Regions from separate parts of the Variovorax xiamenensis genome, predicted to be linked through region 1. Evidence: riboswitches for the same ligand, from Rfam matches in the RefSeq annotation. Region 1 holds a riboswitch; the other holds the start of a gene.
The links. Region 1 has a riboswitch for cobalamin ahead of SFB74_RS18130 (TonB-dependent receptor domain-containing protein). Riboswitches for the same ligand answer to the same signal wherever they lie in the genome.

Region 1 (3,407 bases):
TCGACGCGCTCGGCGATCTGATCGATGGGGCTGGAGGCGGGCATGGTTGGCGATTGTAGTTTCCCGGGGAGGCGGTCCCGCCGAGGCCGGACGCGCTGCCCGGCGTGGCTGGGATTCTGCGGCTTTGCAGCCTGCCGATCAAACCCTCCGGGGTCTTTTCAGGCCTCGCTCAGCCGCACGTAGGTGGCCAGCAGCGCGCTCTTGGCGACCACGCCCAGCAGCACGGGGTTGGCGGCGCTTTCGATCACCGGCAGCCGCTCGCCCAGATGGTCGAGGAAGCGCTGCAGCGCCTCGCCAAGGCCGGTATCGGCGGTGACCGGCAGGATCGCCTGCGAGAGCAGGGCGCCGGCCGTCGTCTCCTGCGGCGCCGTACCGAGCGAAGAAAGCGGCACCACGCCGAGATAGCGGTTGTCCGCGTCCACCACGTACAGGTACTTCACGGGGTACTGCAGGAAGAGCTTGCTCATGGCCTCGCGGTCCGCCTGGGGCCCGACCACCGTTTCGGCCGGCTGCACCAGGTCGCGCATGTGCAGCCCGCGCAGGCGCATCTGGTCGTCGCGCTGCGCGTTGCGGTGCAGCGTGATCTCGTACATCGAGCCCGCGTTGGCCGAGCGCGCGACGAAGTACGCGATGACGCTCGCGGCCATCAGCGGCAGCATGACCTGGTAGCTCAGCGTCATCTCGAAGATCATCAGGATGGCCATGAGCGGTGCCTGCGTCGCGCCCGCCAGGAAGGCTCCCATGCCGACGATCGCGTAGGCGAAGGGCGCCGAGCTCGCCGCCGGCCACAGCGCCTGCACGCCCTGGCCGAACAGCGCGCCGATCATGCAGCCGAAGAAGAGCGCCGGCGTGAACACGCCGCCCACCGCGCCCGAGCCGGCCGTGGCCATCGTGGCGACCGCCTTGGCGAGCAGCACCATCGCGATCAGCGTCCATGCCCATGGCGTGTGCAGCACCGAATTGACCACGCTGTAGCCGTTGCCCCAGACCTCCGGCATCGGCACCGACAATGCGCCCATGATGAGCCCGCCAAGCGCCAGCCGCCAGGGCAGTGCGAGCGGCAGCCGCGAGAAGAGCGCCCGGCTGCCCTGCAATGCGCGCAGGAACCCGACCGCCGCGAAGCCCAGCAGCACGCCGAGCACGCAGAACAGCACGACCTCGGTGCCGTGGATTTCCGGAAACGGCGGCATCCTGTAGGGCGGCTGGTAGCCCGGCAGCGCCCGCATCGCGACGTTGGCGACCACCGAGGCGATGATGATCGGCCCCACGCTCTCCATCGCGATGGAGCCCAGCACGATCTCCGCGACGAAGAAGGCTCCGGCGATGGGTGCGTTGTAGGCGGCAGTGAGGCCCGCCGCCGCGCCGCAGGCCACCAGCAGCCGCAGCCGTTCCGTCGGAAAGCGGAACACCCGCCCGAGCAGCGACGAGGCCAGCGCCGCCAGCTGCACCATCGAGCCCTCGCGCCCGATCGAGCCGCCGGTGCCGATGCTCACCAGCGACGACGCGCTGCGCGCCAGCGTCTGTGCCACCGGAATGCGCCCGTCGCCGAGCACGATGGCTTCCATGTAGTCCGACGTGGCGCTGCGCTCGGCCACGCGCTTCGCGAGCACCAGCAGCAGCCCCGCCACCAGCCCGCCCAGCGTGGGGCAGGCGATGCGCGCCCACCACGGCAGGTGCCTGGCCATCGCAACGAGCCCTTCGCCCGGCCCGAGCACCAGGTGCTCGAAGGCCAGCAGCGCGGCGCGGAACAGTTCGGTCGCCAGCGTGCCGAGCAGCCCGGCCACGATCGACCACAGCAGCATCGACTGCCAGCCCGAGACACCGAAGAGGCGCTGCAGCGCCGAACGCAGATTCAGGAAGATCGAGGCGGGCCGCATATGGCCTTCGATATTAGCGGCGCCGCAACTTTCGACTTAAGCGGCGCATGGCAGGACATAGAATTCCGGGCGTTGGTGCTCGCGCCGTGGTTCGCACGGCGCAGTTCAACGGGAAGCAGGAGTGGAAGCCGCCGACCTCATCGTGTCGGACCAGGGCCGAAGCCGCCTGCGCTGCCCCCGCAACGGTCAAGCAGACGGCGCCGCAAGGCGCCAACTCCTTTCCATCGAAGCCACTGGACGCCCTGAAACAGGCGTCTGGGAAGGCGGAAAGGAGCCGTTCTGCCAGCCCGGATACCGGCCAACAAGGCGGCTGCCGCATGCGTCGAACATGAATGCGTGCGCGGCCATTGCGCCCAGGCGCTGGCGGGGAGGCCGGCCAGGGGTATTGACGTTCGTTCGCTTGATTCATGATTTCCCACGTTTGCTCTTTCCGCGGCCGCGCTCCTGCGCGCCGTTTCCGCCACGCCTGCCTGCCGCTGGCGCTGGTTTCCGCCTTCGGCGGCCTGGCCCATGCGCAGGAGGCTTCCACCCTGCGCGAGACCGTGGTCACGGCCAACCGCACGCCGCAGGCGCTGTCCGAGCTCGTGGGAGACGTCTCCATCGTCGACAGCAACGCCATCGAGCGCAGCGGCGCGACCGGCGTGGCCGACCTGCTCTCGCGCCTGCCCGGCATCGAGATCTCGCGCTCGGGCGGCGTGGGCAACACCACCAGTCTCTTCATCCGCGGTGCCGAGACACGCTTCACCGCCGTGTACCTCGACGGCGCGCGCATCGACTCGCAATCGACCGGTGGCGCCGGCTGGGAAGGCATTCCGCTCTCGCAGATCGACCGCATCGAGGTGCTGCGCGGCCCGGCCGCCGCGGTGTACGGCTCCGACGCCGTGGGCGGCGTGATCCAGCTCTTCACCCGGCGCGGCGAAGAGGGCGTGTCGCCCTACGCGGGCATCGGCTTCGGCAGCAAGGGGCTGCGCAGGATCGAAGGCGGCGTGAGCGGCAAGTCGGGCCTCTTCGACTATTCGTTCGGCGTCGCGCATGAAGAAAGCAAGGGCTACAACGTGCAGCCCGTGAGCAAGCGCAACGTGACCAAGGACGGCTTCACCAGCCCCGACCGCGACGGCTACAACAGCACCTCGGGCAACGTGAAGCTGGGCTACCAGATCACGCCCGACCAGCGCATCGAGGCGACGCTGCTGTCCAGCGCCGTCAAGGCCGGCTACGACACCACCGTGCCGTCCAAGACCAAGCTGCCGATCCTGTTCGCCAACGACATTTCGAGCAACACGCTGCAGACCGCCGGCCTGACCTGGTCGGCCAAGTGGAACAACGTCTACAGCACCCGCGTGCAGGTGACCGACTCGCAGTCGGTCTACAAGACGCAGCCTTCGTTCTATCGCACCGAGACGAAGCTGCGCGGCTACCTGTTCCAGAACGAATTCCGCTTCGGCCCGCACCTCGTGACCGCCACGCTGGAGCGCCGCGAGGACGCCCTGCAGAACGCGCCCACCACCACCTCGAAGCTGCTGTCGCGCG
Region 2 (3,407 bases), 1.1 Mb from region 1:
CGCCGATGCAGAAATGGCTGCATGCCCACTCTTCCTTCGCGCGCGGGCTGGAGATGCGCGACGACCCGCTGGCCGAACTGCCCATGACCACCGAGGCCAGGTACCTCTCGCGGCAGGTGGTGCTGGTGGGCTACGGGCGGGTGGGGCGCCGCATTGCGGCCGAACTCGACGCGAACGACATTCCCTATGTGGTGGCGGAGCAGAACCGCGAACTGGTCGAGAAGCTGCGCGAGGCCGGCACGCCGGCCGTGTGGGGCGACGCGGCCGACCCGGCCGTGCTGATCCAGGCGCACATCGCGCGCGCGCGCGTGCTGGTGGTGGCCACGCCCGACGCCATGAACGTGCGCCAGATGATGGAAACCGCGCGTACGCTCAATCCGGCCATCCAGACGGTGATCCGAAGCCACAACGAGCAGGAGGCCCGGCTGCTCACGCAGGAAACCTCCGCCACCGTCTTCCTCGGCGAGCACGAACTGGCCCAGGCCATGGCCCGCGACGTGGTCCAGCGCGCGGTGTCGATGGCCGTGCCGGCCTCGGCCTGACGGGGGACAGGCTCAGGGGCTCAGGGACTCAGAGGTCTTCGATCACCAGCGTGCGGTAGCGCTGGGCGATGGAGTAGGGCACGGTGCGCACCAGCTCCATCATCTGCTCGGCCGCCGCGCCGTCCTTGGTCCTGACCAGCAGGCCGGTGTGGCCCTCGTGCGCCAGCTTGGCGTAGGCGCGCACGGTGGCCGCGTCGGTGCCGGCGGACGGCAGCGGGTCATCGGCGATCTTCACCGTGGGGACGATCTCGCTGAGCACCGTCTCGGCGGGGAGCAGGTAGACCTCGTCGCCGCTCACGCCCTTCTCGATCAGGCGGTGACCGATGCGGTCCGCGTCCTCCGCGCTCGGGAACATCACCATCGAGTAGCCGGTCGGATAGAAGGCGCCGCCGATGCTCGAGCGCATCCGGGGTTCAAGAGTGAAGTGCTTCATGCTGCCTCCTGGTTCTTGTGTCTTGTGGAAGTCCCTGGATACAACATTAGGTCGCACCCGGAGGCTGCTCTGTAGGAGAACCCCGAAAGCTCTGTCAACCGCTGGCCTCCATGGCCTGTTCAATTCATTCAGCAGTCAGCAAGCATCGCCATCCTCGTCACATGCCATCGCCCAGGAACATCGCACTCACCGTCCACGAACTGGAGGCAGGGGAGTTCTACTGGGTGCTGATGGAGGCGGTGGACGGTGTCCCCGGCGACACCACCCATGTCTACGTGCCGCTGGAGGCGGCCCACGAGCCCTACGCCACCTACTCGAACGCGCTGGTGGCGGGCGTGGCCATGATGCGGCGCCTCTTCGGGCCCGACGGCAAGCCTGCCGCCTGAGGCGGGCGACAGGCCCCGGAGCAAGGTCTCAAGGGGCGCTACCTATAATCCCGCCGTTCCGGTGCGGCAGTTTTCATTAGTTACCCGCCGCACCGGACAACACGGTTCGAAGGTGCCCCGCACGCCATCTCATCCTTGGCGACGGGGTTAAACGGGAAGCAGGTGAGCCGCGTCGTCGTTCTTTTCCGAAGAGCGATCGACGCGCCGATTCCTGCGCTGCCCCCGCAACGGTCAGCGGATCTGGAAACCCTCGGGCTCGTGCCTCCTCGATTGGCACGGGCAGCCACTGCGCTTCGGCGTGGGAAGGCGAGGGGTTCCGCCGCGGCGCGCAATCAACAGCGCGCCGCGGCACTCCGCAAGCCCGGATACCGGCCTTCGCAACCGCCTTCGGACGCTGCGGGAGTGCGTGTCCGGGCCAGCAGCTTTCCGCGCCCGCCGCGGGCCGCCGCAGCCCTTTCGCCTCTTCCGCCACGTCCTTCATCGGTCGGGAGCCTGCGGGGACGCAGGCCGGAGGAGAAATTTCATGGGCAATGCATCGCCGCCAAGGCGCGATCGCAGGGGGGCGTCGCAGCGGCTGCGGCACTGGGCGCGGTTTTCGGGGCTTTCCGGTCTTTCGCTGGGTTGGGGGCTTGCCTTGGGCCCCTGTACGGCGGCTTTTGCGCAGACGCCCGACGGCCAGACACTCAAGCCGATCCAGGTGGACGCCGAGCGGCACACGCCCCTGGCCATCGACGAACCCACCCAGACCGGCAGCCGCCTCGGCCTCACGCCGCTGGAGACGCCGGCCAGCGTCGAGGTGCTGACGGGCGACACCATCCGCGCACGCGGCGACGCCTCGGTGATCGATGCCGTCACCCGCGCAACCGGCATCACCGGTGCTCCGGGCCCGGGCAACGGCGGCACCGCGCTGGGGGCTCGCGGCTTCCTGGGCCACGGCTCGGTGATGCAGCTCTTCGACGGCACGCGTCTCTACGCGGGCGCGGGCACCGTCACTTTTCCCTTCGACACCTGGTCGGCCGACCGCATCGAGGTGCTGCGCGGCGCGGCCTCGGTGATGTATGGCGAGGGCGCCATCGGCGGCGCGATCAACGTGGTGCCCAAGAAGCCCACGCGCGGGCCGATCCGCAACGAGGCGCTGGTCACGCTGGGCTCGGACGCCACCCGGCAGGTGGCCTTCGGCAGCGGCGGGGCGATCAATGACCGGCTTTCCTACCGCTTCGACATCAGCCAGCGCAACACCGACGGCTTCATGCAGCGCGGCGAGGCCGAGAGCCTTGCCGTGAGCGCGGCCGTGCGGCTGGACGTATCGCCGCAGCTGCAGTTCACGCTCTCGCACGACGAGGGCCGCCAGACGCCGCAGCGCTACTACGGCGTGCCGCTGATCGACGGCCGCCTGAGCAGCCAGACCCTGCGCCAGAACTACAACGTGGACGACGCCGAGATCAAGTACCGCGACAAGTGGACCCGTCTCGACGCCCAGTGGACGCCCAGCGAGTCCGTCACCGTGCGCAACCAGCTCTACCGGCTGGAGAGCAAGCGCCACTGGCGCAACAGCGAAACCTACACCTACAGCCCCGCCACCCGGCGCGTGACGCGCGGCGACTACCTGGAGATCGGCCACGACCAGGAGCAGATCGGCAACCGCACCGACGCCACCTTCAGGCACCGGCCGTTCGGCCTCGCCAACCAGGTGCTCGTGGGCTTCGACGCGAACCGCATCGACTTCACCCACACCAACGACTCGCCCTACGGCGGCCGCTCGGTGGTCGACCCCTTCGTCTTCAACCCCGGCTACTACGCCTCGCCCGTGGCCTACACGCCGCGATACAAGACGAAGACCAGCACCTACGCCTTCTTCGCCGAGGACAAGCTGGCCTTCGACGAGCAGTGGTCGGTGGTGGGCAGCCTGCGCTGGGACCACGCGAAGATCGCGCGCACCGACCTGCAGAACGCCGCCAACAGCTTCGGCAAGACCTTCGAGTACGCCACCGGCCGCCTCGGCGTGGTCTACGCGCCGGACGCCTCGCAGTCGTTCTACGCGCAGAT

Region 2: it holds a riboswitch for cobalamin, as region 1 does, so the genes downstream of both, SFB74_RS12990 (TonB-dependent receptor) here and SFB74_RS18130 (TonB-dependent receptor domain-containing protein) in region 1, are expected to answer to the same signal.

The regions. Positions count from the first base shown of each region.
Region 1 is NZ_CP139038.1:3,980,216-3,983,622, reverse strand. Features, by position in the region: gene SFB74_RS18140 (hypothetical protein) at 1-44, opposite strand, end outside; gene SFB74_RS18135 (ClcB-like voltage-gated chloride channel protein) at 159-1,877, opposite strand; cobalamin riboswitch at 1,934-2,194, shown strand; gene SFB74_RS18130 (TonB-dependent receptor domain-containing protein) at 2,285-3,407, shown strand, end outside.
Region 2 is NZ_CP139038.1:2,903,854-2,907,260, forward strand. Features, by position in the region: gene ybaL (YbaL family putative K(+) efflux transporter) at 1-542, shown strand, start outside; gene SFB74_RS12980 (hypothetical protein) at 571-975, opposite strand; gene SFB74_RS12985 (hypothetical protein) at 1,137-1,361, shown strand; cobalamin riboswitch at 1,456-1,752, shown strand; gene SFB74_RS12990 (TonB-dependent receptor) at 1,996-3,407, shown strand, end outside.